Regions from separate parts of the Paenibacillus sp. J22R67 genome, predicted to be linked through region 3. Evidence: riboswitches for the same ligand, from Rfam matches in the RefSeq annotation. Region 3 holds a riboswitch; each other region holds the start of a gene.

What was found. Region 3 has a riboswitch for ZMP and ZTP ahead of AC58VC_RS26550 (bifunctional 5,10-methylenetetrahydrofolate dehydrogenase/5,10-methenyltetrahydrofolate cyclohydrolase). Riboswitches for the same ligand answer to the same signal wherever they lie in the genome.
Region 1: it holds a riboswitch for ZMP and ZTP, as region 3 does, so the genes downstream of both, rpiB (ribose 5-phosphate isomerase B) here and AC58VC_RS26550 (bifunctional 5,10-methylenetetrahydrofolate dehydrogenase/5,10-methenyltetrahydrofolate cyclohydrolase) in region 3, are expected to answer to the same signal.
Region 2: it holds a riboswitch for ZMP and ZTP, as region 3 does, so the genes downstream of both, AC58VC_RS07745 (GNAT family N-acetyltransferase) here and AC58VC_RS26550 (bifunctional 5,10-methylenetetrahydrofolate dehydrogenase/5,10-methenyltetrahydrofolate cyclohydrolase) in region 3, are expected to answer to the same signal.

The regions. Positions count from the first base shown of each region.
Region 1 covers NZ_JCAUAX010000012.1:29,027-39,772, reverse strand. The annotation lists gene upp (uracil phosphoribosyltransferase) at 1-613, opposite strand, end outside; gene AC58VC_RS31490 (ABC transporter substrate-binding protein) at 799-2,625, opposite strand; gene AC58VC_RS31485 (MFS transporter) at 2,810-4,087, shown strand; gene glyA (serine hydroxymethyltransferase) at 4,150-5,400, opposite strand; gene AC58VC_RS31475 (TIGR01440 family protein) at 5,443-6,048, opposite strand; gene rpiB (ribose 5-phosphate isomerase B) at 6,060-6,518, opposite strand; ZMP/ZTP riboswitch at 6,622-6,702, opposite strand; gene AC58VC_RS31465 (low molecular weight protein arginine phosphatase) at 6,760-7,362, opposite strand; gene AC58VC_RS31460 (manganese efflux pump MntP) at 7,462-8,022, opposite strand; gene AC58VC_RS31455 (L-threonylcarbamoyladenylate synthase) at 8,087-9,154, opposite strand; gene spoIIR (stage II sporulation protein R) at 9,225-9,980, opposite strand; gene prmC (peptide chain release factor N(5)-glutamine methyltransferase) at 10,356-10,746, opposite strand, start outside.
Region 2 covers NZ_JCAUAX010000002.1:356,599-367,344, reverse strand. The annotation lists gene AC58VC_RS07795 (LysM peptidoglycan-binding domain-containing protein) at 164-676, shown strand; gene AC58VC_RS07790 (NUDIX hydrolase) at 868-1,032, shown strand; gene AC58VC_RS07785 (SDR family oxidoreductase) at 1,104-2,003, shown strand; gene AC58VC_RS07780 (carboxylesterase family protein) at 2,146-2,808, shown strand; gene AC58VC_RS07775 (GNAT family N-acetyltransferase) at 2,845-3,387, shown strand; gene AC58VC_RS07770 (alpha/beta hydrolase) at 3,496-4,434, shown strand; gene AC58VC_RS07765 (GNAT family N-acetyltransferase) at 4,577-5,113, shown strand; gene AC58VC_RS07760 (AraC family transcriptional regulator) at 5,113-6,123, shown strand; gene AC58VC_RS07755 (SDR family NAD(P)-dependent oxidoreductase) at 6,306-7,097, shown strand; gene AC58VC_RS07750 (CBO0543 family protein) at 7,443-7,943, shown strand; ZMP/ZTP riboswitch at 8,008-8,087, shown strand; gene AC58VC_RS07745 (GNAT family N-acetyltransferase) at 8,138-9,211, shown strand; gene AC58VC_RS07740 (FtsX-like permease family protein) at 9,287-10,746, opposite strand, start outside.
Region 3 covers NZ_JCAUAX010000008.1:145,470-156,215, forward strand. The annotation lists gene AC58VC_RS26535 (S-layer homology domain-containing protein) at 1-196, opposite strand, end outside; gene AC58VC_RS26540 (TolB family protein) at 973-2,211, opposite strand; gene AC58VC_RS26545 (CBO0543 family protein) at 2,344-2,799, opposite strand; gene AC58VC_RS26550 (bifunctional 5,10-methylenetetrahydrofolate dehydrogenase/5,10-methenyltetrahydrofolate cyclohydrolase) at 2,890-3,741, opposite strand; ZMP/ZTP riboswitch at 3,798-3,876, opposite strand; gene AC58VC_RS26555 (GNAT family N-acetyltransferase) at 3,969-4,385, shown strand; gene AC58VC_RS26560 (GNAT family N-acetyltransferase) at 4,438-4,893, opposite strand; gene AC58VC_RS26565 (hypothetical protein) at 5,019-5,567, opposite strand; gene AC58VC_RS26570 (hypothetical protein) at 5,691-5,831, opposite strand; gene AC58VC_RS26575 (nucleotidyltransferase domain-containing protein) at 6,303-7,136, opposite strand; gene AC58VC_RS26580 (GH116 family glycosyl-hydrolase) at 7,159-9,774, opposite strand; gene AC58VC_RS26585 (carbohydrate ABC transporter permease) at 9,829-10,707, opposite strand; gene AC58VC_RS26590 (carbohydrate ABC transporter permease) at 10,725-10,746, opposite strand, start outside.

The DNA.
Region 1 (10,746 bases), on a different contig from region 3:
GACGATCTCCCGCATCTCCCAATCCAGGTACGATATAGCCATGATCATTCAAGTAGTCATCCACGGCCGCCACATAAATATCAACATCCGGATGCTCTTGTTGAACCGCTTTGATTCCTTCAGGCGCAGCAATTAAACACATCAGCTTCATTTGTGTACAGCCTCTGCGTTTCAATACTTCAATCGCTGCATTCGCTGAACCGCCTGTTGCGAGCATCGGGTCAATCACAATGAGCTCCCGCTCCAGGACATCCGTCGGCAACTTCACATAATATTCGACAGGCTGCAGCGTGTCAGGATCACGGTATAGACCAACATGTCCTACTTTTGCCGCAGGAATCAGTTTAAGCACACCATCAACCATGCCTAATCCTGCACGCAAAATAGGAATAAGCCCCAGCATTCTGCCGGAAATAATGCGGCAATCCGCCGTTGTTACAGGTGTTTTCACCTGCACATGCTCAAGTGGAATATCTCTCGTGATCTCATATGCCATTAAAGTAGCAACTTCGTCTACGAGCTCCCGGAAATCTTTTGTTTTCGTATTCTCATCCCGAATGAAAGTCAGCTTATGCTGGATAAGCGGATGATCACAAATAAATAACTTCCCCATAATTGCCTCCTAAAAAACCACAATGTTATATGTATTTTACCCATTTAGCGTCAAGGTACGACAAACCTCGTTCATTATATCATATGTTATCCAACTTATCCTCCGAAAAACCAAACCTACCATGAATATCCTTATTTACGCAAAAAACCGCCTGAGAGCATCTCCCAAGCGTTCTTGCATCTAATTTATTCTTCTACAGGACCAGGGTGGTACCAAATGTTTTTGAAGTCAAACCATCCGAGCGTATTGAACGTTATGCCTTGTAGATGAGGGCTGTACACCAATTGCTGCGTCGTATGCAAAAGGAATAAGACGGCGCAGTTTTTCGATACGAGATCTTGCATGCTGCGAATTCTTAGTAGACGCGTCTGGCTATCGGGCTCATTTTCAATGGCTGCAATGGTATCATCAAAAGTTTGTCGCTGCTCATCCGTTGCACAGACACGAACCGGCAGGCTGCCTACTTTATACATCTCGATTAGGCAGCGAGCCTCATCATCATCTGCAACAACTCCGCTTATGATGACATCGACCTCTAACAAGAGCGGCACCTTCGCCATTTGTTCAAAGGTATACAACTTCAGAACAACGGGAATGCCCACCTCTCGGCAGCGAGCTTGAATCCATTCGGCTTGGGGCTGGTTCTTCTGCGTGGATATCATGGTAATGGGTTCACCATTGTATCCACATTCTCTGAGCAGCTCCCTCGCGCGTTCTGGCTGATAATCATCGGGCTCAACCGTCGACGAGTCGGATGGCAGGAAATCAGCCGCAGGCCTCGCATGATAAAGACCTAGTTCCTTAATCAATCCGCATCGATTCAAGATAAGCTGAATGGCCTGACGGAATTCAAACGCTTGATGGGGACCATTCTTGCGAAAGTTGAACACAACTGTGCTGGATCCCAGCATCATCACTTCTTTTTTACACCAATGCGCGGGGGCAGGCTGTTTATAATGGTTAAGCTTCCCCATCTGGAAATTCAACTGCTGCCATCTACGGTCACTGACGTTATCCGGTACATAAAGCAGCTCGATCCGATCCAAATGAGCGCTCTCCTTGTAATAATCCTCGAAGGCTTCTAAAGTAATGCCTCCCGCATCGTGTCTCGTAATCCGAAATGGGCCTGTTCCAACGGGAAGCATACTAGCATCCGCTACCTTATTTGCACTGTAAACATCAGCAGGAACAATCGCTGCCTGGTAGGAACTAACATAATGTGGCAGCATATAATTAGGCGCAGTAAGCTCCATCCGAACTGTCAGCCGATCGACAGCGCGAATATCCTTCACAGATTTCAACAGCCAACGACTCGGTGAATCCTCTGTGCCCAGCGAACGAAGCCGATTGAATGAAAACACAACATCGTCCGCCGTCAGCTCCCGGCCATGATGGAATCTCACCCTTTTTCGCAAATAAAAAGTCCATACGGTCGCATCCGCATTGCATTCCCACTCATGAGCCAAGCCTGGCTCCAGGCTGCCGCAGATCGGATTGAAATAGAGCAGCGTGTCAAAGGCTTGCTTCACAAAATGGAGATCCCGTGAGAATAGCACATCGACAGGGTCAAGCGTCAGCACACGAATCTGCATCGGCAGCCGCAGAGTTTCAAGATATCCGGATTCACAGTTCCCTGTGTATCCGAAATAACTACCGAGCCAGGCAAGGAATCGATCCATCACACTCCCGTCCAAACCTTCCATTTGAAACAAACTCATCGCATTGTTCAAATTTCCCTGTTCAACATGAATTTTCGCTTCCGCCATCAGCACATCCTCAGCTGGAACCAGAAACCGAATCATCGAGCGGTGACCACGGCCTCGCCCTGGCGTCCAGACAATCCAACCCATTTCGGTCATTTTGCGAATCAAAATTTTCACATTGCGTTCCGTACAATACAGGTAGCCGGAAATTTCTTCAACGGAGACAGGCACGTCCATATACGTGTGGGGGATCTGTGAAACACGCATTATTGATGTTTTCAATTGCGCATATTGCAAGGCAAGCTGCATGAAAGTCCCCTCCTTTTACACGAATTACCAAAGAGTATAGTTCTGCCTTGCCATTTCGTCAACCGTCTGCAGATGGGATAAAAGGTGAAAGTTTTCCAAAGATCCGTACACTTTTTAACTCATGGTCATTTGTTATGATGGGTGAACACAGACGTTGACGATACGATGAAACAGGTGATGGCGCATGACATTCTTTCAATTCCACCCTAATGTGCGACTGCGCATTGCTCTGAGCTTTCTGACCAACATACTAAGCAATATGGTTATTCCATTCATGTCGATTTATTTTGCACGAACACTCGGCACAACGATAGCCGGCACAGCGACGACCATCTCCATTGCTGTCGCTCTAATCAGCGCAACGATTGGTGGTCACTACGCAGACCGAGTCGGCCGCAAGAAAATGATGCTAATTGGGGAAGGCGTTGCCCTTCTAGCCTATGTCATCATGACATTCGCCAATTCGCCGATCTGGCATTCGGCAGGGCTCACACTCATCATGACAGTGATCAGCACAGCCTCTTGGGGGCTTAGTAAGCCTGCTGTAGAAGCCATGCTGATTGATGTATCAGGACCTGATACGCGCAAAGCCATTTATCGGATCAATTATTGGTCCAACAATCTGGCCATTTCCGTCGCGGGGATGATCGGTGGTTTCTTCTTTAGCGACTATCTCTTTGAACTTCTGCTCGTTGCTAGCGTAATGTCACTAGTTGCGCTGCTGGTGACAGCCTTTTTCATGACAGAAACGATGCCAGCCGAAGTAATTAAGATCAATGATGACGGAGTCCAACCTTCAAGTCCTAAACAGATTTCAATGTACAATCGATATAAAGAAGTGCTGCGCGACCGCAGATTCCTTATCTATCTGATCTCCAGTGTACTTATCGTCTCAGTCGAAATGAATTTAAACGGCTATATCGGCATCCGGCTCGCTCAGGATATCCACCACACCCCTTGGTTTCCTGGTATGTCAGCTACCATCGATGGCCTCCCGCTCGTCGGCGTACTTCGTACGGAGAATACGCTTGCCGTTGTCTTGCTCTCCCTCTTTGTTGGCCGCCTGCTCAAGGGAAATTCCGACACCAGGATGATGCTGTTCGCCATGTTTCTTAACGTAGCCGGCTACACCTATCTTGTTTTCGGCAGCCAACCGATCATGCTTATGCTGCTAATGCTCATTGCCACTATAGGTGAACTGACCTATGTGCCATTAAAGCAATCGCTGCTTGTACAGCTTGTCCCTGACCACGCTCGCAGCTCCTATATGGCGCTCAGCAGCATGACGAATCGTGTTGCTATTATGCTTAGTGGACTGAATATGATCATCGGTGGTTTTCTACCATCCGGGGCAATGGCGCTATTCATTCTGTTGACCGGCATCGCCGGAATAGGCTTGATGGCATCCATTCTACCTAGCTTGAAGGAAGCGGAGCAAAAGGTGCATCCCGCGGCCGTGTAAAAAAATAAGGGCTGTATCCAAAGGTCGTTGATGACCTGCAGATACAGCCCTTTATATTTTGATTAATAAGTTAAGCCTTGGTAGAGCGGATATTGAGCTGTCAAATCTTTCACCATGCCGCGAGCTTTCTCAAGCACAGCTTCGTCTTTCGGGCTTTTCAATGTAAGTGCAATTACTTTCGCGATGGTTTGCATAGCTTCTTCATTCATACCGCGGGAAGTAACAGCCGGTGTACCTAAACGGATACCGCTAGTGATGAACGGGCTAGTTGGGTCAAAAGGAATCGCATTTTTGTTCGCCGTAATACCGATTTCATCAAGCACGTGCTCAGCGTCTTTACCTGTAATGTTCAGGTTACGCAGATCAATCAGCATCAAGTGGTTATCCGTACCGCCGGATACAAGGTTAATGCCTTCAGCTGTCAGTGCAGTCGCCAATGCTTGCGCGTTGTTGATGACGTTTTGGCCGTAAGTTTTGAATTCCGGTTGGAGAGCTTCACCGAAGGAAACGGCTTTTGCCGCAATTGTGTGCATCAAAGGACCACCTTGGGAACCAGGGAATACAGCTTTGTCAATCGCAGCCGCCCAAGCTTTGCGCGTAAGAATCATACCGCCGCGAGGACCGCGAAGCGTTTTGTGCGTTGTCGTTGTAACGAAATGTGCATGCGGCACTGGGTTAGGGTGCAAACCAGCTGCAACTAGTCCAGCAATATGCGCCATATCCACGAAGAACAATGCGCCTACATCGTTAGCGATGGAAGCTAGTGCTTCGAAATCGATCGTGCGCGGGTATGCACTTGCACCAGCAACAAGCATGCGAGGTTTATGTTTGAATGCTGCTTTACGAACATCGTCATAGTCGATGCGGAAATCCTTCTCACTAACGCCGTAAGCAACGAAGTTGTATAGAATACCGGAAGCATTAACAGGGCTGCCGTGTGTTAAGTGACCACCATGTGCCAGGTTCATACCCAGAACCGTGTCACCAGGGTTTAGAGCTGCCAAGTAAACAGCCATGTTCGCTTGCGCACCAGAGTGCGGTTGAACGTTCGCATGTTCAGCTCCGAAAAGCTCCTTCGCGCGGTCGCGAGCGATATCTTCTACGATGTCTACGTATTCGCAGCCGCCGTAGTATCTTTTGCCTGGGTAACCTTCAGCGTATTTGTTTGTCAGCACTGTACCCATCGCTTCAAGCACTGCTTCGCTTACGATGTTTTCAGATGCGATAAGCTCAATTTTGTCGCGTTGACGACCAAGCTCTAGATTCATTGCTTCTACGATTTTTGGATCTTGTTTACTTAGAAAGTTTGTCATATGGAATTCCTCCTAAAGGATAGTTTATATCTATAAGTTAACCTAGCAATCCGCATCTGGCGCGGCTTGCTGATAAAGCTGCTCGGCAGCCTCTGGTGTGTAGACAGCTCTTGTGCCGCCAATCAGCTTAGGTCGTGTAAACGCCATAGTCACATAAGCATGACCCATATTCCGCACGGGCGGCCGTGCAGGCACAGCAACCCTACGCAAATGCATCCCGATCAGCGTGCTGCCAATATCGATCCCAGCGTGTGCCTGAATGGTCTCAACGACAACAGGCTTCGCGAAGTGACGATACGCATATGAGGCCATTGAACCGCCGGCTTTTGGCACCGGAATGACCGACACAGGCTCAAGCTGAGGGGAGATCGCGAATAGATCTTCCTCAATGACAAGTGCGCGGTTCAAATGCTCGCAGCATTGAAAAGCCAGATGCAAACCGAACTCACGGCATATGCGCTGCGCTGTTTCAAAAATCGGCCGAGCTGCTTCCAGCGTACCCGATGTCCCAATCCGATGACCGAGTATTTCACTCGTGCTCGTACCAATGACCAGAATTTGTCCTGGCCTTAGATTGCCCACCTTAACCAACTCACGAAGATTTGCTTCCAAATCCTCTGCGATCGTGTGAAGTATGGAATTTGTCATGGTGGCCACCCTTATGGATGAATCGCGAAGCGATCTTCAATGCTTTGCAACTTGTTAATACGGTTCTGGTGACGAACACCTTGCGAAAACTCTGTTTCCAGCCAAATTTTCACGATTTCCTCGGCAACACCCGGTCCGATGACACGCTCGCCTAAAGCAAGTACATTCGTATCATTGTGCTCCCGTGTAGCTTTAGCAGAAAATAGATCGTGGACCAGCGCGCAACGGATACCTGGAACCTTATTCGCGGCGATCGACATCCCGATACCTGTTCCGCAGATCAGAATTCCCTTGTCAGCTTCGCCTGAGACCACATCGTCACAAACCTTCATCGCATAATCCGGATAATCAACGGAATCTGCAGAGCTGCACCCATAATCTATGACCTGATGGCCTAATGATTCAATAAAAGGAATGATAACATCTTTCAAACGGTAGCCTGCATGATCCGCACCTAAGGCAATTTTCATGAATAGAACGCTCCTTTGCTTGTTCGAATTCGACCATTCTATTATATCCCAAAGTCCACCAGAAAACGAAAAAAAGAGCGGACACGCTAGAAATAGCGCGTTGCTCTTTTGCCCAGGCGACCGGCCGTATAGCTCAATGCTCCATTGTGGTTACTCCCACTCGTCGCCAGTTACATTGAGTCTTGCTTGATAGATCCATCTTATCGCATTATACGCGAGGTGTAAAGATGTCTTACGCAAATCATTTCCCAGACTGCGGGTCATCTTTTCGCTCACGAAGTTTTTTAACCAATTTATCTAAACTCCCGCTAATTTCATTCGCCGTCTGCCGGTAAACCTCCAATGGGCCGCCGTAAGGGTCAGAAATATCGTAATCCGGAATTGAATCTTCAAGCAGATAAATCCGATTTCTCTCTTCGACTGTTATCGCTTGTGAAAGAGCTTGCTTAAGCTGAACTTCCGTCACCAGCTTCTCCCTTTCCTCAATTGCCTGAAGGATTCGATGATCGTCCTCTACATATTCTTTGAGTGTAAAAATCTTATCAATCGCACCCGGGAAGCGCTGGATAACCGTACGTTTATGCCCCATCGTCATGGTCAAAATGAGATCTGCCCACTTCACCTCAGACTCCTGAATGGCTAATGAACGAATAGACTCTTTGAACCCTGCTTCTTGTAGCAGCGCTGCACTATTTCGGGAGATCGGAGTGCCCGTCATCGCGGATACGCCAGCTGAACGAACTTCCGCCGCAAGTCCTTCTTGGTGCACCCTGATACGCAGCAAACCTTCGGCTAATGGACTGCGGCACGTATTTCCTGTACAGACAAATAGAATTCGCAACATGAGATCCTCCTAAGAACTTTCCGTAGGAAAGTTTTCTTCGTAAGCATAAGCTGAAACTTTCTAAGAAACATAGGCAGAGCCTGCCCCGCCTCTATTGTATCATAGCAAAAACTTGATCCCAAACGCGAGCAGAATAAGCCCGCCAAACGCTTCGCCATACTCGCCAACCCAGCCGTTCACCCGTCTGCCAACCAATAATCCAGCTACGGAGAGCAACGCGCCGAACAAACCAAATATAAGCACGGTTAACAGGATATCCGTCGCAAACATCCCTAGGGATACACCTACCGAGAACGAATCTATACTGACACTAAGCGCAAAAATCGTCAGCCCCCATAAGGACCTATGATCAAGAGAAGTTGCTTCCTCTCCTCTAATTGAACTATACACCATATGGGAACCCAAAAGAATGAGCAAACATCCGCCAGCTGCAGCAGCCACATTACCAAGGAGAAGCGAGACATATTGCCCCATGAAAATGCCCATTAATGGCATTATGATATGAAAAAGTCCAATCACCATGCTTATTTTAAAAATATCCACCAAGCGAATCCCCTTCATGCCGATACCGATTCCCAAGGAAAAAGCATCCAAACCCAAGGCTAACGCCATGATGAATATGGTGATTATTTGTCCAAATTCAACGCCATTTACGAGCATAAGTGCTGTCCCCCTTGTCCGCTTTCTTAACCAAGATATGCGGACAAACTGGGAATCATGCTAGCTAAACACGTACAAGCCGGTGACCGGCTGCCTTGCGCAGACGATTCATAATTGCCTGACCAATCCCTGTTTCTGGGCAGCCTTCTGCGACAATATACTGAATCCCTTGCTGGTCAAATTGCCTTAATGCGGCGTACAGCTCCTGAGCAATCGTTTCTGGTTCAGCTAACGAGCCACAGGGTATGACCAAATCAGCTTCAAACTGAGAGGCTCTCTCCTCAAAAGTAAGGATACCCGTCGATTCCCCGCGTTCTGTAGCGGCTTGAATGTCGCGCTGAATCCAAGCAGCCACCGCAGCTGCATCGTCTCCATATACGATATGCATGTATCCCTTCGGCGCATAATGCGTATACTTCATTCCCGGAGCACGGGGTGTTTCTGAAACTTGCACATCTTCCCGTTCAGCCTCATGAATGCGAATAGCTGGCAGCGTGGACTGCAGCTGCTCTGCCGTAACCCCGCCTGGACGTAAAATATACAGCCTGCCATCTACAAACTGAATCACCGTCGATTCAACACCAACGCCCGTCCCGCCGCCATCCACAATGCCTCCGATTCGACCATCAAGATCTTCTCGAACATGTGAAGCCAGCGTTGGACTCGGTCGGCCTGAGCTGTTGGCGCTTGGCGCTGCAATAGGAAGTTCTGCTTTGCGAAGAAGCTCTAGGGCCACAGGATGATCAGGTATACGAACGCCTACGGTCGTAAGACCGGCAGTCACCAACGACGAAATGCTACCTGTTTTCACAGGCAGCACAATAGTAAGAGGGCCAGGCCAGAAAGTCTCCATAAGCCTATAATGATCAAGCGTGACACTGCCAGGCTCAATAAGATCTGAGAGCTGCCCAGCATCCGCGATGTGAACGATCAGTGGATTATCCGATGGCCGTCCTTTCGCTGAGAAAATACGTTCTACCGCAGAGGTATTTGTAGCATCAGCACCAAGGCCATATACTGTTTCCGTTGGGAAAGCTACGGTGTCCCCGCTCCGCAGAAGCGCTGCGGCATCCAATATTTCTCCACCGCTGTCACTGACCCTATCCAGGTCAACTTTCCAGTATTTTGTCACGATCTATCATCCTTACTTCCAAAATGAATTGTAGGTATTAACTAAACAACGTATTAACTAAATCAAAATATTAGCTAAACCATGAAACGATTTTTTTAGTCATTTCCCAGATGAAAAATTTCACTTTGGGCTGTGAGTCTGCAGCAGCATCAGTAGTAGCATCAGCAATAGCAGGCTTCACTTGCTCTTCGGCGCTTACTTTCAACTCTTTGGCTTGTTTAACCGTTGGTTGAGCTACTTTACTGTCTTTTGTTTTTGCTGTTGGTGCAGGTGAAGTTTCTGTTTTGGCTACAACAGCGGCAGCTGCCACCGCTTCTCCTGAAACAGAATCTACAAAGCAAAGCGGTGGAAATAGCACACACCACCAATTCTGACCTTCCCCGCTGCCAATCGTGACGCGAAGCGCCTCATAATCACCTGCAGGATAAACTTCGTTACCGTACATTTTCGTTGGGAAAGGCACTTTGCCAAGTTCAACCGTATGCGTATAACGATACCCACGGGACTCAATCATTTGCCCGACAAGCGCATCGAACTCCGGCAAATGAGCCAATACCACCGCTCTTGCTTCATCCAAAGAGTGCGGTCCAACTACCCAGTCCTGCATACGCACAATAATCGCATCGCGAATTTCACGTTTCAGAGCTTGATCCTGTGCCGAATCAGAGTTTGCTAGAATACGCAAGCGAATCGATTCTTCCGGTATAGTAGGCGAAATAACCGCCGCATTCGTACGATTGGATTCCCAACTAGTTATCATAACAATAAGTGCAAAAGCCACGAATAATAAGTGCTTGAATGAATGACGATCCGTTCTTTTTACCATGAGGAAAAGCCCCTTTCCCTTCGCTTCTACTAGCCAGTATAGGCAAAAAGTGGAGAGGCTAAACCTAGCAATCTATTTAATTTTGGTAGAATTGATAGAGTTGTAATGATCTCAGGCAACCCAGGCCAGCCGTAAGGATGAAAAATAACGTTATTGCCATTTCGACGATTCGGCAGGAGACTTTAACGATGAAAAACATCGTTAAACCTACATGATTCCCTTGGAACAACCAGGAATCACTCCTGTAAGAGTGAAAAACAGCGTTACAGCTGCTTTTTGCGTTCGGACGGTGGCTTTAACGATGAAAAACATCGTTAAACCTAGGCACTTCCGTGGAGCGATCCGGCTACGGGGGATCAGAAGGAGCCAGTAGCCCTAGTGCTCCCGCGCCCGGATCGCGATCACGTGGCGATCAATCCCCTGGAGATCCGGCACGAACCGGATCTCCTCCCAATCAGCGGCGGCGCGCAGCATCGCCGCCACAGCCTCCGCCTGCCCGATGCCAACCTCGAACCCGACCACAGTCGGGATTCGCGGCAAGAGCGGCAGCTGCCCAACCATCCGGCGGTACAGGTCGAGTCCAAGGGCACCGCCGAATAAAGCCGTGTGCGGCTCGAACAGCCGCACCTCGGGCATCAGCGCCGGGAGCTCGCCATCAGGAATATACGGTGGGTTAGACACCAGTATATCTGGAGCGATCCGGCGCTCGATATAAGGCTCGAGGAGGTCACCCTCGAGCCACTCCACCCGTGCAGCCACGCCGTGG
Region 2 (10,746 bases), on a different contig from region 3:
TAGCTTATGACTTCATTATAGGAGATCGGTCTGTACGTCTGAACCATCCGGCGGATGAAATGCATCTCCGTCTTCAGACGGAGCCGTCATCAAATGGAAAGTAACAAACGCCCACTTCCTACATAATATGTGGTAAACCAATGTCAGGAGAGGGGCTTTAACTTTGCAACACTATTTCTATAGACAGTGCCCTGCAGGTCATCATCTTCATACTCTTCAACCGGGTGATACGTTATATCACCTTGCGCAAATCTATCACATATCAGTGACAGTTATTCTCCAAGCAAACCCAGGAATCGATCCGTACAATCTTAGAGTTGGTCAGCAGTTGTGTATTCCGACTTATACGTCTCCATCAAACAACAACTTTATGGAAACGATGCAGGCCATGCAAAACGATATTAATATGTTAAAAGCAGAGAGCCAGGCTCAGCAAACGCATGAATCGAACTTCGCGGCATCTCAAAAAACAACACGTGTGGTGAAGGTCACGGCTCAGGAGTTGCAGTTTGACGCTGTTCCAGTGTCATTCCCTGGTAATTATACAGGGCATTATACGATGGGAAGCAGTTATCCGTACTATTTAGATGCAGCAATGGGAGGAAAGCGCGGCATAACGGCTAAAGATAATTTTGGCGTGTGGCATACGTTCGTATTTCAAGAAACAACCCCATAGAGGAACACAGGAGGATAACATAGCATACAAGAGGCTGTCCCGAAAGTCATTTAATGACCGAGGGACAGCCTTTTGTGTGACCTTGTGGGAGCGCCTCTTTAGATGAACGGGAAATACTACCGCTAAATCGTTCAATAACACAGTTACAGGCATGAATAAATGGAATTTCTCCCGCTAATTGATTTGGCACCATAAAAAAAGAAGCCATCCTGGTTAAGCATAGCTATGGCAAAAACATTTGGGATCTGCCTGGTGGAAAAGGGGAAGACAAGGAGTCCGCGGAGGAAACTGCCAGAAGAGAAGTTCTTGAATCAGTAGGGTTGGTTCTCGGAGTGGGGAAATTAACGGGCATATAATAATTAGGTGGAACCAATAATTAAGTAGGCGAATACCCTATCGTACAAAGAAGTGCAGAGGAGTATTCAAGATGATTCCCATGTATCCTTATTTCGGTTATGAAAAACGCTGCCATCTGCAGCCGTTAACTTTTCCGCCTCAACATCAAGACGTACAACCCGGATTAGAGTATTTAATGACGCCAACTCCGATTTCTGATAATCCCCATTACAAAGGTAGCGGCAAGTTAGCCGGCAAAGTTGCCATCATTACAGGAGGCGACAGTGGGATTGGCCGCGCGGTAGCAATCGGCTTTGCAAAAGAAGGTTCAGATGTAGTGATTGTTTACTTGTACGAGAAGGAAGATGCGATTGCAACTAAGCAGATGGTTGAGAATTATGGCGGTCGATGTCTGTTAATTGAATGCGATTTAAGGCAGCCATCAACTTCTAAAGCAGTGGTTATGCAGGCCTTAGAGCAATATGGAAGGCTGGATATATTAGTTTTGAATCAAGGTGTTCAATTTCCACAGGAAAGTATCTTGAATATTTCGGATGAACAATTGGAAGACACGTATCGTACAAATATATTTCCAATGTTTGATATGACGAAAGCTGCACTTCCCTACTTGCAACCAGGAAGTGCTATCATCTCCACCGCTTCTGTTACTGCTTATGCTGGGGCACCGTTGCTTGTCGATTACTCTTCGACCAAAGGCGCGATCGTATCCTTTACTAGATCGTTATCTCTTCAATTAGTGAGCAAAGGAATTCGAGTCAATGCTGTAGCTCCAGGTCCTATCTGGACACCGCTTATTGTATCTAGCTACTCAGCTGAGTATGTGAAAACATTTGGGATGGAAACTCCTATGAAGCGAGCTGGTCAGCCTTTTGAGCTTGCACCGACCTATATTTATTTGGCATCAGACGATTCATCGTATGTGACCGGTCAGGTTCTTCATGTTAATGGCGGGATTATGACTGAAACGTGATGTTTGAAAATTTATTATTAAAAGCCGCGGATATCGCGGCTTTTTGTTTTTTACGATTAAAACAATAACGGATGCAGGAAACGCTTTAATTTTAAGGAATTAATTGTAAAAGTGATTTTCGAAAGTGAAGGAGGGGCTAAACATGTCTGTAACAAATCATACATTCTGCGAGGACATTTTATCTAAGGTGAATATGAATTATCAAATGTATTTACCGCATGATTTAGGACTAAAACGTGAAACTAAATATCCATTAATCCTATTTTTGCATGGTGTTAAGAAACGTGGTGAAGATATTAGTTTGTTAAATAACTATGGTCTTACTTGGTTAGCAGATAAGCAAATAGACTTCCCATTTATTGTGGTTACTCCACAGTGTAAGGCAGACTCTACTTGGAGCCAAGAATACCACCTTGTCAAGGCACTTGTTGACGAAATCATTAAGATTTATCCAATTGACGCGGAGAGAGTATATTTAACTGGATTTAGTATGGGTGGAAACGGAACATGGGATTTTGCTTCAAGGTCACCTGAGTTTTTTTCAGCTATAGTGCCAATTTCGGGGTGGTTTGAACCGGATAAAGCTAATCATCTAAAGGATGTACCAATTTGGGCCTTTCATTGTGTGGACGATGATGTTGTTGGAGTATCAGGGACAGAAGATATGGTTAGTTCGGTCACAGATATAGGCGGAGACATCAGAGCGACATACTACTCAGAACTAGGTCACAGCCACAAAGTCATGGAAGAGACATATACCAATCAAGACTTATATACCTGGTTGTTAAGACACAAAAGAAAATGACCGTCAGATGATTCTAATTAACGGAGGCGCGGAATAATGACATTTTTCAATAAATCAATAGAGAGTGAACGTTTATTACTAAGAAAACTAACATTAAATGATGCGCTTGATATCTACGAGTATGCGTCGGATGTAGAAGTTTCTAAATTCACTACGTGGGAAAATCATGAAATTATTGATGATACATACACTTTTTTAAATATGGTTCTGCAGAAATATGAGAACGATCAGCCAAGTGACTGGGCGATAGTCCATAAGGATACTAACAAAGTAATTGGCACGTGTGGGTGGGTGTATTTGAATGAAGTACATCATCGTGCGGAGATCGGTTATGCCCTTTCTCGCAAATATTGGAATCAAGGATTTATAACAGATGCAGTGCGTATCATTCTGGCTTTTGGTTTTAATGAATTGCATTTAAATAGAATTGAAGCAAGATGTATGGCTGAAAATGTTGGTTCTGAGAGAGTCATGCAGAAGGTTGGCATGCACTACGAAGGCTTGATACGTGAGCAAATGTTTGTAAAAGGGAGATATGTTGATCTTAAAATATACGGCATCCTAAAAAGTGAAAGTTAACAGAGCTTCTTCGGAGAGTTCTCTTCTTAAATTACTAGATTGATTTCATTGCGAATAGGTTAATACTTGGGGACTACAAAATGAAAGTAATAGAAAGGTGGTTCCAAAATGAAGAAGATCGTACTTGAACAAGCTGCACAAGAATTTGTAGAAGCGACTGCTAATCCACCATTCCTCTTTGATTTAGGACCAGAAAAAGGCAGGAAAACGGTAGACGAGGTTCAAAATGGACCTGTAACCAAACAACCCGTAGATGTGGAGAACGTAACAATTCCGGGAGGACCCAACGGGGACATTTCGCTAACCATTCTTCGTCCTCAAAATAACTCGGGTTCATTACCGGTGATTCTCTACACCCATGGTGCGGGCTGGGTCTTCGGAAATGAACACACACATGACCGATTAATTCGCGAATTAGCGGTTGGGTCGCAATCCGCGGTTGTTTTTACTAACTACAGCCTATCACCAGAAGCAAGATATCCCGTTGCGATAGAGGAAGTATTCACTGCTCTACAATGGGTTGCTGAACATGGCCGAGCAAACGGATTAAACTCAAGCAACATAACTGTTGCAGGGGATAGTGTCGGCGGCAACATGAGTGCTGCTATAACATTAATGGCCAAAGAGCGCGGAGGCCCGCATATCCGCAAACAGTTGCTCTTTTATCCAGTAACTGACGCATCCTTTGAAACAGAATCCTATAAGGATTTTTCAACCGGATATTTCCTCCGCAAGGATGCTATGAAATGGTTCTGGGATCAGTACACAACTAACACTAGCGAAAGAGCAGAAATTACAGCTTCACCACTAAGAGCTTCGATCGAACAATTGAAAGGACTTCCAGAAGCTCTAGTGATTACTGCCGAAGCAGACGTGCTAAGGGATGAAGGAGAAGCTTATGCTAATAAATTAAGAGAAGCTGGAGTACGGGTAACTGCTGCACGCTTCCAAGGTACAATTCATGATTTCGTCATGCTCAATGACCTAGCGGATACAGGTGCAGCAAAAGGAGCTATGCTTCTGGCGAATTCTTGGCTTCGCGAATAACAGATTCCCAAAAAGTGAAAGCACAAAGGCAGCCGGTCATAAAGATTGGCTGTTTTTCTATGTTTGTGCACAGGAAACGGCAATTTTTAAACGAAATCATTACTTACATTTATATATTGTTTTTGAGAAGGAGGAAGTTGAATTGAATATAGAAGATATGTGTTTTGAAATAAAAGAAGCAGAAGAATCTCAGTTAGATCTCCTTATTACTCAGTTTTCACCAGGAAATCCTATGTTTCAACATAACCGATATGCAGTTCAAAAGATCGGTGAGGGATTGTACTTAATCGCTTGGAAGAATAAAACGCCCATAGGCCATTTCCTCCTACGATGGAGTGGTCCTAACGATGAGCCTGTAACAAAATTAGTGGATATTACCCATTCTGCTTTCTTAGAAGCAGGGTTAACTGTAACGGAATATCGGAGGCAGGGTGTAGCAACAGCCATTATCCAAGAAGCCGAACGATTAGCAATAAAGAAAGGTTGTATTAGCATGGGGTTAGAGGTGGGAAAAGATAATCCAGATGCCAAACGACTTTATGAAAAGTTGGGTTATGTTGATTGGGGGCAAGGGGAATTTACAATTAGTTGGGAGTACATGGACGAGAATCGAAATAAAGGAATTGGAACGGAAGTAGTGATTTATATGCAAAAAGATTTGAAGGAGATCCATACGTAATGAAATCTGACCGTATCAAACTTCCGCCGGGATTTTGGACAGGATTGCAACAGATGGGAATGAACCCACTCGATATAGCTCGTAAAGCACAGCTGCCACTTTCGATTATTACAGAACCAATTCCAGTCACCACTGCGCAATATTTCAAAGTCTGGCAGGCATACTCCGATCTCGTTGGTGACATTGCCACGGGGGTTATCAATCTTGTAACTGCCTTTGAAACGACACAGTACCCTCCGACTGTCTTAGCGACCTACCATGCTCGTGACTATCGCGACGCTCTTATGCGTATGGCTAGATACAAGCAACTGTGCCCTCCGGAAAGCTTGCAAATAACAGAAGCGGGTGAGAGTTGTACAATCGAGTTGGCGTGGATGAATAGTGAACAACCAGGTCCACCCGTGTTGGTTGGAACCACTTTGGCCTTTCTTATAGAGCTTGGGCGCAGGGGCACGAAGCAGCATATCCATGCACAGAGCGTGGAATTTTCTCATTCAATGGGTGATGTAAAAGCCCTTGAAGCTTATTTCGGATGCCCTATCCGGATGGGTAGAGCCAGTAATCGTTTGATACTTCATCGTAGAGATCTGGATCGACCCTTTATTTCGTATAACAAAGAATTGCTGGAGATCTTGAGTCCCGTATTGGATCAATCATTGGATGAACAGCGCGGTCGTACGATCTCTGAGATGGTTAAATGGATCTTGAAGCGCAGCCTAACAAGTGGACGCCTCGATATACGTACAGCGGCGAGTGAGTTGGGAATGAGCGATCGTACGCTGCAACGCCGTCTCACTGACGAAGGGACAACTTTCACAAATTTGCTGACACAAGCTCGGCATGAACAGTCACGAGAATACTTAGCAGACGATAAACTCGATATCAAGGAGGTGGCTTTTCTAGTTGGCTTTGAAGACCAGAATTCGTTTTACCGGGCCTTTCGCACTTGGGAAGGCAGTACGCCTTCAAATTGGCGGTCGAACTATGTAAAGACACAGTCGACTTCATAGCATTTTGAATCTAGCCACTTTCTTAAGTTTCATGATTTGGCGCGTTAAACTAGAAATATGGCGTTGTATGCTAGTTACCAATCGATGCTGACAAAGTAATATTATCTCTATCCGGAGCACTAGGATTTCCAAGAGTACTTCGAATCAGCTTGCTACGAACGACATCAAAGGAGACGAAATGAATGGATATGGGATTAAGGAACAAGACAGCTCTAGTAACAGGATCAACGAAAGGGATAGGAAAAGCAATTGCCATAGAACTTGCAAGAGAAGGTGTCAATGTCCTTGTTAATGGACGGAATCATGAAGAGGTAGATCGAACCGTACAGGAATTGAAGTCGGAGTTTTCGGATACCTCCCCTCAGAGTGCTACAGCTGATATTGTGGATAAGCAGCAAAGAGAAGCTTTATTTGCCAAATATCCATCTATCGATATACTGGTTAACAATATGGGCATTTATGAAATTATGTCCTATGAGGATGTTGAAGATGAGGTTTGGGAGAAATATTTTCGCACGAATGTACTTGCCGCTAATGGTTTATCCAAATATTATTTGCCGAAAATGTTGAAAAATAAGTATGGACGAATCATCTTTATAGCAAGTGAAGAAGCGATTATGCCTTCAGGTCTAATGCCGCAATACGCCATGACCAAATCGATGTTATTATCACTGTCCAAAAGTTTATCTAAACTTACGATAGGAACGGAAGTTACATCCAATACGATCATGCCAGGTCCAACGCTTTCCGAAAATGTGTATCAAATCATTGAAAGTTTATTTCCCGAGAATATGGCATTTAGTGAAAAAGAGAAAAAGTTTATGGCAGCCAACCTGCCTCACTCCGAAATACAGCGATTTATTCAGCCTTTTGAAATAGGCAGACTTGCTGCATTCGTATGCAGTCCTTATGCGTCCGCGTTTAAAGGAGCTCCAATACGGATGGATGGGGGTATGGTGCCGACCATCTTTTGATACCTACAGAAGGAAACCATTCCCGTATTTTGCTCATCGTATTATTCTATTTACGTGGGCGAATGCTCATCTTAGGAGATAATGAGGGGGGCACTTTGTATGATTACACTCAGAAAAATCACACTTGAAAACCGGCGTTCCATATTTACGACTAATGATTGATAAACGATACCAGAACCGGGGGTATGGCCGGGAAGCCATGGAAAGCTGCGGGTTCCGCGACAATGGGGAAGTTTTCAACAGTGAGTCAATTACTGTATTATCACTCTAATTTGCGTATACCCTTAAATGGATTAGGGAATTATAACTTGTAAAACGAAAGATTCAGTGTTATGAGGTAATCAAATGCTTTTCATTGCTATGGCAATAATAATAATACTTGCAGCATGGCGTTGGGGAGACTGGCGAAATTGGCAAAAATACCATGCTACGATACTGTATTTCTTGCTTGGAGACATATTCTATTTGTTGCTTACCTATCATTATCCGCTATGGCAGCATCAGCCAAAACCGCCAATTCATAGTTATATCGGTACCGAGATGTGCTGTTTGGTATGTTTCGCAGCCACAACACTGATATTTCTAGGTAAATATCCTAAAGGAATTGCGAAGTCAACTTTATGGATTGGATTATGGGTGGTCATTTACTCTTTTATTGAGGTCATTTACTTGCTCACAGGAGCGATTATACATTTTAACGGTTGGACGATGCTTTATTCCGTTCTCTTCAATATCATCACCTTTCCTTTGCTTCGGTTACATTATTGCCGACCATTAGTTGCGTACGCGATTACTATACCAATTGTTATAGCATTATTATTTATATTTAAAGTTCCAATTCGATGAATCAAGGAAAATGGTGTTTTCATCTAGACGACTTTCATTTTTCTAAGTATAATAAAAGGGAATTTCTGGTACGCGTAACTGGCGAAACGTAGAGGACTACGGGGGAGCGCGTATGACGTACAGCCGATCGCCTGGGCAGAGCGTTTGATCCAATGGGTCAGATGCTCTTTTTATTTTCTAGGGAGATGATGACGATGAAGAGGGCAAGGAATGTCGGAGTTCTGTTGTATAAAAGGGTAGATACGTTGGATTTTACCGGTCCTCATGATGTGTTTGGAGTCGCTGGGTACTTGGGTAGCGAATTTCAGGTCTTTACAGTTGCCGAAAAAGAAATCCCTGTGACAACCGTTAGCGGCATCACGATCACGCCACGGTATAGCTTTGATGACTGCCCAGCGATTGACATTCTCATCGTGCCCGGAGGGTTGGGAGCCCGTACAGAAATAACCAACTCAAGACTGATCACCTGGATTCGCGAGGTGGCGAGTCAAGCCTCAATTGTGCTTTCGGTATGTACCGGAGCGCTGTTGCTGGCGAAAGCTGATTTGTTGAAGGGGCTTCGAGTGACAACGAACCGGAAAGCATACGACCTTTTACGGGGCATGGTGTCACCAGATACAAAAGTTGTTGAGAATGTCCGGTATGTCGATAATGGCAAAATTGTCATGTCCGGCGGTGTAACAACAGGGTTCGACGCTGCCTTACATGTTGTGGCGCGGATGTCTAGCGAAGCATTGGCGCTGGAAACGGCTGCGCTTTTAGAATACATTTGGCATGGTAGGTTGGACATACGAAGAGCGATGTTGGAAGATGGAGAAGCGGTGCGTAATCTATTGGTCAGTGCGGCACGGTGGATTGAGCGGACCCAGGGTATTGTGCAGTGGCGCGAAGAAAGGTTTACACAGGCCTATGTGTCCGAACTGATCGAGCAGAATGAGTTATTTGTGGCGCATATGGAGGGTGTGCCTGTCGGCTGCCTATCCGTTCATTGGAAGGATGAAGAGATTTGGGGGGAACGGTTCCACGAAGATGCTGGGTATGTACATCGACTTGCCGTTTCCCGGGACTACCCTGGTATGGGAATAGGTACACGGCTACTCAATTGGGCAGAGGGTTATGCCAGAGAACAAGGCAAATCCTGGCTGCGTCTAGATTGCATGGCTGGCAACGCGGCGCTCAATCGCTATTACATCCGTGAAGGATTCACGTTTTGTGGTCGCTATGAAGCTCAAGGCTGGGCCGCAAGCTTGTACGAACGACGTATTTAAAGTGCGCTACAATTGTTTGAGCATGTAAAATGCCATTGCTAGAAGAAAACTTCTATCAATGGCACTTTTTTTGCTTCAGCTGAAGTTTAGATGTCTTTTTATCACATTCAAATAATTTTTTCTAATAAACAAGAAATAAACGATCTGAAGGAACAAGAAGATGCCCATGACGGTGAACGCGGCTGCACCAACTTCCAACTTAAATATCCTTTGCAAGGCTCCTAAAGCAACGACGGAATGCATAGTGGCCACGAAGTAAGGAAACAGGAACAATACACCAATTTCGATTGAAACAACTTTTTTCATTTCTTTAAAAGTTAAACCGATGTTATGCAATTGCTTATATTTCTGTTTATCACTTTCCTGATCCATGTAAAACTTGTTGTAAATAAAACTTCCTGAAGCTACGAAGAAGATGACGCCTAAGAATATCGATAAGAACATAATTGTGCCGTATGCTCTTTTTTCAGTTTCATAAATATGAGATTTGGATAAAAATAACGCTCTCTGACTATCGCCATATTTCTTCTCATATTCATCATAGATGACGTAGGTGTCAGACCAATCCTTGACATGAAACGCATACTGGGGTTGGGCTTGTTCAACCTCTGCAATGCGATCAAATACCTGATCGGTAACGACATAAATCGTTTGAAATTGATCTTGTAATAAATTCACTCGTACTTCGTCTATGATTCGGATGTTATTTCCTTCAAACGATAGGCGATTTGCAAGATCGTTTTCCGTAGGAGGGACGATTTTAATGGCTTCTTGCTCTTGCAGTGATACGGTTTTCAAGTTTAATTGCTTCGCGAATTGATTATAAAGGCTTGCTTTTATAACGGGAAACGAAGATTCATCCTCTTGGGTAAGATGTTTCATAGTCACAGTTATTTTTTCATACTGAAAATGATTATTCTTTAACTGATCTTCAATAAATCGGATCTCGTCTGCCGCGGATGGATGATTACCGAATGATTGATAAGTAAATGCCAGCGGATATCGAGTGTCAATATCATGAAGTGTATTCGCCCAAAAGGCATAAGAGGCGCCGCTCAAAACCACAGCTGCTGTAGATGTGATGGTAATAATAAAGAACATTCTGGCATTGTCCCGTATGCGATAGAACAAATTGGATACCCAGATTAGATTTGTGCTTTTTAAATAATAGAGCCTGTTCTTTTTTAATAAATCAATTGTATAAACGCTGAACTGCGAAAATAATAAATAAGTGGCAAAGACGATGATGCCGATGATCATTAAAATTAATTTCTCCAGATTCCCTTTTATCGGAATAAAGGATAAGACATATCCAACAATTAGTAAAAGTAATCCAAAGATAGCAATGAGTTTTGAAAATTTAGGAGCGGGCTTAGCGGCCTTCGTCGCTCTTAGCAGACGTAAAATATCTTTCTCCTTTACGATCCATGATGTAAATAAGGAAACAAATACCCCTAGCAGCAAGAAGCATCCAAGCGTGATAAGAATTGCTTTTAACGGAAAATAAAAAGGCAAAGATTGAAGTCTCAAGAGTT
Region 3 (10,746 bases):
TGTTCGGTTTATAGTAGTTACTGTATTCCTCCGTAGTAAAGTGGACGCCGGAGGAAACTTTCTCGCTTCTCAGTACGTTAACGTCGCCCGGCGGAGCTGCATTGACCGTCAAAGCGCCAATGCTTGATACATTCAGTACAGTCGCGAGTGCCAGCAGCATCGCCGGCCATTTTTTGTTTCTAATGATTCTTTTCATACAACTCTCCCTTCAATCGTGTAAGACGGTTACTAAAAACATGAATAAAGATGTAGCGCTTAATCTGGAAGAGCAATAAGCTTTCCTACTTCTTTTTCCCTCCTAACTATACTTTTTACAATACGGTACTATACGACTTAATAAGGCTTCATTCAATACAATCGAAGGAAAGGAAACATGTTGATTTTGTAAAAAGGAACAAGAATCTCACAAAAAATTGTGCGAAACTACATCGTTACTAAGCAGTTTCAGAACATTTATGCACATAACATGGTATTTCATGAATGATTAGGATATGAAACTGCCCTTTTATATTTTCATTTAAAACGCTATCATAGGCGACGACAAAGAATTCTAATCACGACGAGATCAGGTCCGCAATAGATATATGAAATCGCAACTTTATATACATGTAGTCAAAAAAAATTCATAATGCAGAAAATTACACGACTGTAATTGTGACATCTCGTTGAACAAGTAAAAATTATGTAAACTATTACTTCGTCAGCATCATGAAGTTTCATCCGTGAAAGACCATAATTAATCCAATTATTCACCATAAATCAATAGGAAAAATAAAAAAAGGCTGCTCTCAAGGTATTTACCTTTTGAGACAACCTTCTTTTATTCTACTCCATTTAACACACTCAATTAGCCGCGATAGAAATCGCATTCTTCCCACTCCTCTTTACCTCATACATCGCTTCGTCCGCCTTCTGCAACAAACCTGTGAGATCCGAAGCATGGTCAGCGAACGGGCTGCTTGTAATTTGACACTATCGATGAGGCTCATACCAGGCCAAAACCGTGCTCCAGTTACTCCATCCATAATAAGGAACGCCTACATCCAACTGAGGGATCCAGATCTCCGCATAACTCCCATCTGGATTCGATCTCCACACTTCCGCATGTTTGCCATCGGACCGGATCCATGTCAGTTTATTACTCTTCCTGAGCATGTACGGTCCGAAGTCTCCGTTTTTTTCCGGTGGGTTAGTGAGTTGCTTCTGCTCTTTATTTGAAAGGCTCACCTGATACAAGGCGGGAAGCGGCCAATCGCCATCCTCTTTGGACTCCTTAGACCTTGAAACAATAATCATTCGGTCATTTTCCCATGTAAAATCACGATCGGCGAATCCTTGCGGCGTAAACGAAGCAGGCTTCATAGCAGGGAGATCCTTGAGCTTCAAATGCTTATTCTGCACGGCCATTCGGCCTTCTCCTGCAATATAAGCAAGTCTAGCTTTCGTAGGTGACCATGCAAACCATTGCGGGTAATGCAGCATGTTATCCATCTGCTGAAACTGATTGCCATCCGAAGACAACACACATAAGGCATTGCCGTCAGCTGACAAAGATGCCGTTGGATTCGCGGTAAACGAGATCCATTTCTTATCATTCGACCACTTGAATAGGCTTGTGCCGACGGCAAAAAAGCTAGGTGATTCCGTAGGAAGCGTATAAAAATGTTTGCTCTTATTAGGGTCCATTTTGGCGTCTGTCGGAACCATATAGAGTTCAACATTCGTCCACCCCGATGGCCGCAGCTGAGCAGGTGATGATACCAGAAATCCACTGCCATCAGGTAGCCACGAATAGTTATCCACACCCCGTGTTACGTTCTTAAAGGGTTCCACTTTATCACGGTTAACCTTTGCGATATTCAAAACGCCATCTATTTTAAAAGCAAGATCATTCCTATTGGGAGACCACTGAAAATTGTCACCGCCTGGATACACACGGTTATGTTTTTTCATCTCCAAGCTATACACCCATATCTCATGCTTCTGTTCTCCGAGGGCAAGAGAGTAGGCAATGAACTTCCCATCAGACGACCATTTGGGTTCGCTCACCAGTTGATTTAGAGTGACTTGGAGCTCCTTATCCTCTTTTTTGACCCATAGATCTCCGCCCCGTACAAACGCAGCTTGTATGGAATGCTTGGGTTCAGCAAATCCGACTTTACACCATAAAACTGAAATCAACAGGCTGACTACTATCATTTTTATTTTCATCCGTTACCTCCACTTCAATTGTTACAGGAGTATTTTTAACATGTTGATCCAAATTATTCCTGAATACATAACAACAAAAAAACTCTTAACAACTCACACTGACCAAAGGCCCGAAGAGCAATTAAGAGTTTATCATTTGAAATAGCCGTATCTTACCAAAAGCCTGTAATACAAATAAACTAAGCCATAAGCAAGTATATAGGATACAAAGGTCCAACCTATATTCCAGTGATTGCTGTATTCTACTTTGCCAAAAATAAACGCCAAATATTCCAGCGAAGTCGTAGCTAGGCACAAACAGCCTATTTTCAGGAGCGCATGTCGATTATTTTTCCTAATCCAATAAATCATATAACCCGCCATAACGGGATAAAGACCTAAATCAAGCGGAAGAGCCGAAAGTGTCTCATCATTTTCAATCAATGGAGTAAAGTCCCAGAATTCCAAATGATAGCCCGTATCATTGATTAATCCTGCTATTGTGACCGTAATTGGGCTTATAAGAAAAACAATAATGCGAGACTTCCTATACAGATAGATGCCAAACACCCAGGGGATTAAAAATCCTACAATAATGTTTAACAGCATGATTTTCACCTCTTCACTCTAGATCCCCTAGTATGACCAGTTGTTGGCGAAAATATGTTGTTTACAAAAGTCTGGGACGCCGCTGTTATCTTATCGTTTACTTGCTAATTTCTCAGCAGCATCGACCGTATGTTTGAGTAAAGTTGCTATGGTCACTGGACCGACCCCGGCTGGAACCGGTGTAATGGCCGAAGCCACCTTCCTACAAGCCTCATAGTCAACATCCCCGATGTTGCCAGGATTGTAGCCTGCATCCAAAACAATTGCGCCTGGTTTCAGCCAATCACCCTGAACAAATTGCGGCTTCCCCACTGCAGCCACGATAATATCTCCTAAGCGTACGATATCGGCCAAATTCGCTGTTTTCGAGTGGCAGGTCGTAACTGTTGCATTCTTATTTAGCAGCATCAAAGAAACAGGTTTGCCGAGGATTGGACTTCTTCCAATGACAACCGCATGTTTACCTTCAACAGGAATTTTATAATAGTCTAAAATTCCAATTATCGCCGCCGGCGTGCAGGAAGGGAACTCAGCAAATCCGAAAGCATTCTGAGCAAATCCCAATGTAGTCACTCCATCGACATCTTTATCAATATGAATCGCCTCAAAAGCTGCCCTTTCATCGATCTGTTTCGGGACTGGGTGCTGCAGCAAGATACCATGCACGCTATCATCATCATTAAGCTTGTTAATTGCCGCAATTAACTCCTCCGTAGTCGTGTCCTCAGGAAGAACAACACGAATAGATTGAATACCGAGTCGCTTGCAAGCATTTCCTTTCATCCGTACGTAGGTTGCTGACGCAGGATCATCACCGACTAGCACAGTCGCTAAACAAGGGACGATTCCTTTTTCGGCCAAATTTTCTACTCTGCTGAACAACGATTCCTTCATGGCGTCTGCGACTCGATTACCATCCAAGATTAATGTTTCTGCTGACATGTTAATCATCCCTTTTGAGTAAATTGGAAACGCAAAGAGGTAAGGGGATATCCCCTTACCTCTGCCCAGGCGTACGGCTGATTATCTATGTGCTCCCTCATGGTTACCCATGTTCCGCCAGTCACACACAGTTGCTTCTATGAATTCATCATAACAATTAATGACATAGATTTCAATGCGTATGATAGGATGGAATAAAACATGTACATCCTAAGGAGAATTTATCTATGTCGACGATTCGAGAAATGACAATCGAAGATTATGAACAAGCCTTTTTACTGTGGAGTCAGATTGAAGGTCTTGTATTAAGTGAGGCAGATTCCAAACCTAATATCGAGAGCTATCTGCATCGAAATAAAGGATTTTGTTTCGTCTGCGAAGCGGATAAAAGGATCGTTGGAACTATTTTAGCGGGGCATGATGGCAGAAGAGGGTTTATCTATCACCTAGCTGTTAATCCGGAAAACCGCAAACAAAGGATTGGACATCGGCTCGTAGAGATGAGTTTGGCTCAGTTAAGAGAAATAGGCATTGAGAAATGTCATATTTTTGTGCTCGAAAATAATGATCTTGGCCATTCTTTCTGGACGGCAGCGGGTTGGGAAAAAAGAAGCGGATTTTTCGTTTATTCGAAAACGCCTTAGGCGATCAAATAGAAAAGGGCTGTCTAGACCTGTTGGTCCAGCAGCCTTTTTTTTATAGTTTTAATGTCATAAATGAACTAAGCGGGTCATCGGTGTAATCCGAAAACGGCAGACAATATTCAAACCCGAAGTTTTCATAAAGTCTTCTTGCAGGTTCAAAGGCTTCCATGGAGCCTGTTTCCAGACTTATTCGCTGATAGCCACGTTGCTTGGCTTCCCCAATGATGTGTTCTAGAAGCTGCTTGGCAACCCCTTTTCTTAGATGGGCTGACGAAGTGCGCATGGATTTTATCTCACCGTGTCCGGAGTCAAGTTCTTTCATTGCGCCGCATCCAGCTAATTGACCTTGATCCCATGCACTCCAAAATGTGACTTTCGGTGATTTAAGCCCATCAATATTCAGGGCATGCATGCTCTCTGGTGGTGAAAGCTCTGACATCCCTTTCAGATGTTCAAGGATTAATGTTTGTACCTCAGGACCGGTTAAATCATCAATTTTAATGTCCAAAACAGTCATTCTGAATCTCTCCTTATGATTACTCTCTAATTCTACGTTATATTTTACATGAATTTGCCTAAGGTCAAAACCTTTTTGTGATGAGAACGATAAAATTTGTTACTTTATACAGTTCCTCATAAATGTGCATTCATGAACTCCTCTATCCATTGTGTGACTTCACTTTGTTTACTGGATAAGTCCCCCAGAATCTCTAGTTCTAAGTTTAATAACGAGCTTGCGTTATTCGTAATTAAACCTAGAAATTCCAATACACCTAGTGGTTGTGCCAAATTCATATTTTTGCAAAACAAACCAATGCTTACTCCTAATTCGACCGGCGTTATTCTTACCCCAATTTGATCAAATGATCTGTCGTACTCATGCTTCCAACTGTACGCTTCTTTATTTATTTTTAATCCTGTCATTGTTGCTGTAGCAATTTCCCTAATGTTATTATCGTAAAGTTTGAACGTTATCTCCCCGAGTAAATCCGTGTATATAAATATCTCATGATATTCAACAGCGAAGCATCTTTCCATGGAATTCCATTCTCTAAAAGCATTCGACTGAAGCACAAGCTCGCGTACTTCATGCGGAGGTGATCCCTTTGCCAGCGCTTCCTTTGCAAGATTCATAATGATTTCATTCGCTTCCCAATCTTCGTTAAATTTAGCGTTATCCAAACCTTCACCCGCCGCTTCTTGAAATTTAAAAGGACCCTAGAATAATTTCCAGGATCCTTTACTGAGTTTACCATGATTGAGCGATGGCTGAAAAGCAACGTCGCTGCAGGCGCTCCGCGTAGCCTAGTGCCAGCTGCAACGATGCTTTTCATCGTTGCGGCTGCGAAAAGCACGCGCTCGCTCGCGCTCTTGCCTCCCAGCGATGTTTTTCATCGCTGCAGGCGCTCCGCATAGCCTAATACCAGCTGCAACGATGCTTTTCATCGTTGCGGCTGCGAAAAGCACGCGCTCGCTCGTGCTATTGCCTCCCAGCGATGTTTTTCATCGCTGCAGGGCGCTCCGCGTAGCCTAATACCAGCTGCAACGATGTTTTTCATCGTTGCGGCTGCGAAAAGCACGCGCTCGCTCGTGCTATTGCCTCCCAGCGATGTTTTTCATCGCTGCAGGCGCTCCGCGTAGCCCAATGACGATGCTAAGGGAACTGGAGTCCTCTATTCCGATGAAAACAAACTACCTCCTCGCGGAGGGGATCTACAGGACCTTATTCGTCCTTCATGTCACAGTTTTCACGTAAATTTGGCAAAATAGCGGACCGTAGTTCCCCTTGCAGGCAGAAAATGTGCCTTGTCAAAGAAATAAAGGACTGTAGTTCCCCAATACTACTTATCCTTGCGGGAGAACGATCGATCGATGGCTTCTCGGGTGACGATCGCGCGGGCTTCAGGCCCTGTCTCCCTAGACAGCAATCGCCTGAACCTCACCAACAAGCGCCGCAAAAGAAGCAATCGCCCTCGTTAAATCCGCTCGATCGGCAGTCATGCAAGCGAATCCCTCCTGGATTCGCCTCTCGAAATCAGCAGGGGCCGCTGCAAAATGGCTACACTGAGCGACAGCCCCTTTCTCGTTCAGCAAATACTGCCCATTGCACGCGAACAACACTTGAACCAAGCAGCTTGCGGTTCGAAATAGATGCCCTGCTGCGTACGAAACATCATTACGTCCCAAAGCTTTCTTAGCGTTAGCTACAGAGAAATCGGCTTCCCACATGAATTTCGAGATAGTCGCTTGCCGCAGCGCATCCGGATACGGAGATGTATTCGCCTTCATTTCAGCGACGAGGCCCTCCGGATCCCAGAGCGGCCGGCAGCGCGCGACTTCTCCCATGTAGATCGATGTGCAGAAGCCATGCGGATGCCCCGGCTGATAGTGGATATCGATCCGTCCCTGCCGGCAATCCTCGATGATGCCTGACACTCTCGCGGCATCCCGATACAGCACATCCAAGGGAAAGCCGCCGCTGCTAAGCCAGCCGCCGCCATTGATCCACGGCCCCCAACCGCCTATAGTCGTGATAAGACCGCTGCGGTGCTGGTCATCCAATAACTCCGCAGCTTTCTCCAAAGCTGCAAGGTCGATCGGCTGCTCAGGCCGATAGTACACGCCGATGTCAATATCTGACTCCGGTGTTTCGGTGCCGCAGGCACGTGAACCGCCTAATACAATAGCAGCGATTCCTTCTACTTTTTGTAGCTGCTCTACAGCCGTTTGTATGACTTCATTGGCTTCCATAGACTAATCACCCACCTTGATACTAAAACTTTACGATAAGGGTCGTTTGCGGTTCAAGGGTGATCTTTTCTTTAAATAATACTTTCCCTTCTGAACAGACTACGGCCACCTCGTCTCCTCCAAGCAAGACGCTTTGAATCTCGCGCCCTTTCAACAATTCGCTGCCGAAACTGGATAGCGCGAGTTTACCCATCTTAACCTCCAGCTCCAGCTGTCCCGCCGTGCTGCGGAACTCGCCCCAACCGTCATTTAAGCTCCAGAAACTGCTGAATTCGTCTTCCTGCCATTTCGGACTAAAGCCAATATGTCCTTGGACCATATCATACTCAAAACCGCTTAGCGCAAGCAGTAATCCGAAGGAAGCCATCGAGCGTGCATAATTGCTGCCGCATTCGAATTCATTCCACGGATTACGGCGTTCACCGTCATACCGGTCGCGAATCGCCTTCACCACACGCAGCCCTTCCGTTACATATCCCTCATAAATCATATGGCATGCAGCTTGATATTCGAAGCCATTCATGCACTCTTCCGCGTAGGGGACAGGCACAATTGGAGAGTTCGCATCCGGCCAAGAGCAGATGACGAGACCGGACTCGTCATTTAACCCATAAATACGGCAAGCATTCGGATGGTCGCCTAAATTTTCAATGAAATTGTTCTCATAAATGGATTGAACCGCACGCTTAACTTTCTCAGAATCAAGTACGTACCCTATGCCAACCAGATGAGCAAACCACTGCCCGAGCACCTGATCAATGCCGCAGCCCTCACCAATTTGGTATTTATGCTCTCCGGCCTCTTCATTCCAGTACACGGTTTCCGCACCATACTTTTCGAGCACAGCACGATCTTTGAGATCAACCATTTGATGAAAATAACGCCCATTAAACAAATGCTCATTCGTCCATGTCGAACCTTTAAGCCTGATCGCATCGTACTCTGCCGCTGTATCTGGCTCCCCTAGCGCATTAGCCATCTCGGCTGCTGCCTTCAAAGCAGCCAAGTACATGCTAGTCAGCCAGGAATTCGGGCCGAACAGCTCCATATCGAGCGTATGGTGCTGCCGCCCTTCCATGACGCCGTCCTTGTCGGCATCCCACTGGTCTTCGTTGGTTGGCTCCCAGGCAAACTCAAGCGCTTTGCGAATGTTAGGCCACAGAGATCGCAGCCACTCTGTATCGCCGGACACTTTCCATTCGCGATATGACTTAATGATACCGCCCATTTGACCATCGGCAGCGGCTCTGAACTTGTTATCGCGAGTTGTCCGTTCCGGTGGCAGCATGAGGCGGAACGCCATTTTCCCATTTTCAAACTGGGCATAGGTATAATCGATCTTCCGCATTGAACGTGCTAGAGCCGGGAACAGGAAAGCCGTCGCTTGCTCGTAATTCCATACGTGTGTGCAAGAGCCTTCGCACGAACCTTCATTGGTATGTACACCCTCAAACCCGTACAAGGTCCCATCCGTTAAACGCAGCACAGTAGGAGATTTTAAAATAGAAATATTGCTGCTAATGGCATCAACAACTGTATCAGGCAGTGTTGACCCGAATAACGTATCCTTAAACATTCGCGACTCCGCATGCAATCGCTCGTAGTTAGTCATCACGTATTTAGCCGTACCAGTAGAATCCTGAAATAACGTTGAATAATAATTTTTCCATGAAGGTAGTTGATCGCCGCCTGGATTCCAGAAGTTAACATAATTCGGAAAACTCCATGTTAGGATGAAACGAAACGTTGCTTTACCGCCTGGAGGTACCGTACGGTGCCCACTCAGCAAGCCGACATCTTGGTGTTTTTCATGCACTCTTCTCGGATCCAGCTCACTGGACGCTTCATAATTCCGCTCCTGAAAGCGGCCTGGGCGGCCAAAATCTTTCCAGAATACGGTCAAATTATCGAACCAGCTTCCACGGAACCAATACGATTGATAACTGACGTCATCATGATCGGCAAGCAGCGTCAAATCCCCGAAGTCAGCTTCATCTTCTTTGTAATGCAGGGAGGACATCCGAATCGCTCTTCGTCCCTCTACCTCCGTAGCTTCGTTAATAGCTCCTTTGCGAAGAGGGTTCGTCAAGTTACCTACCACACTGAGATCTAATTCATCCGTAGAGCGGTTCGTTACTTCATATTCGAAAATGGCACACGGGATCGACGAATCCCGATCGTTCAGCGGTATAAACGGATTGAAGGCTGTTAACTTGACATGGATGGGATCATCTTGATCATCGAACGTCATCTCCGCGAACGGAAATTCACCACGAAATGACGTATTCTTAAAATGTGGGAATCCAGACATATTCTCACGTCTAGGGCCGTAGCCGTAGCCTTCAAATTTCCCTTTTCCTTCGCCGGTATAAGGAGCCTGCAGATCCCCGTTCAATACTTTGGTCAGGATCACCTCGCCTTGACGCTCCGCTTTTACAGCGAAAAAGGAGAATCCGTTAAAGCTCAGCTTATTCGGACGATTGAAAATCTCCCAATCGATCAGCCGTCCATTCCCGGCCAGACCGATGCTGCCCGTCCCAATACCACCAAGCGGAAACGAGATTTGACTCGTTTTGGCACCTTGATACACAAAATTTTTCTCCATACCAAACTGTTCATTTGACTGATTCGTACTCATAAGACGGCCTCCTCAAACTCCTCATGATTTTCAAACATAAATTCTTGTGTTCATTTACACTTTAAGTCCACCGGCCGTAATGCCATCGAGCAAATATTTTTGTCCGAAAATGTAAAAAAGCAGCGGCACGATGAGCGACAATGTTACCCCTGCCAGGATCGCTGAAAGGTTCCCGGTGCCAAATGCTCCGGTTAATGCCGTCATACCAATCGGCAGCGTCATTTTCTCAAATGAATTCAGAAAAATCAGCGGCCGGAAGAAATCATTCCAATGCCCAATGAAGCTAATAACCGAAGTGACGGCCACGGCTGGATAGGACATCGGAAGAATGACCTTAAGAAACACCCAGATACGGCTGGCTCCATCCATATAGGCAGCTTCATCATAAGCGCTAGATATCGACATCATCGTCTGCCGAATCATGAAAATGCCGAACGGATTAATAAGCCCTGGCAAAATAAGTGCTAGATGCGTGTCAACGAGACCCAGCTTCGACATCAGAATAAACTGCGGGATGATCGTTACTTGTCCCGGAATCATCAGTCCGGAAAGAAAAATGAGAAATAGCGCGTTGCGTCCCGGAAAAGCGATACGAGAAAAGGCAAAAGCCGCCATGCTGGAGATGAAGATATGCCCGAGCACGATGATCAAGCAAATTTTCATGCTGTTGGAAATAAAATCGAAAAACGGTACCTTCGCAAACACCTCCGCATAATTGCCAATGTGCCATGCTGTCGGAAAGATGGCAGGTGGCAGCGAAAACGAATCTTTTGGCAAGCGCAGCGAGGTGGAGAATATCCATAGGAATGGGGTCAGCATGAGAAAAGATAAGAGCAGCAGCACGCCATCTAATAGAATACGTCCCGGCTTAAATCCCCGCATGGCGCCCGTTTTAGTCCCAGTCCCTGCTGCGTGAAGATTGGAAGCCTCCACTTGTATCAACTCCTCTTTTAATCCCGGTCATAGTTGACC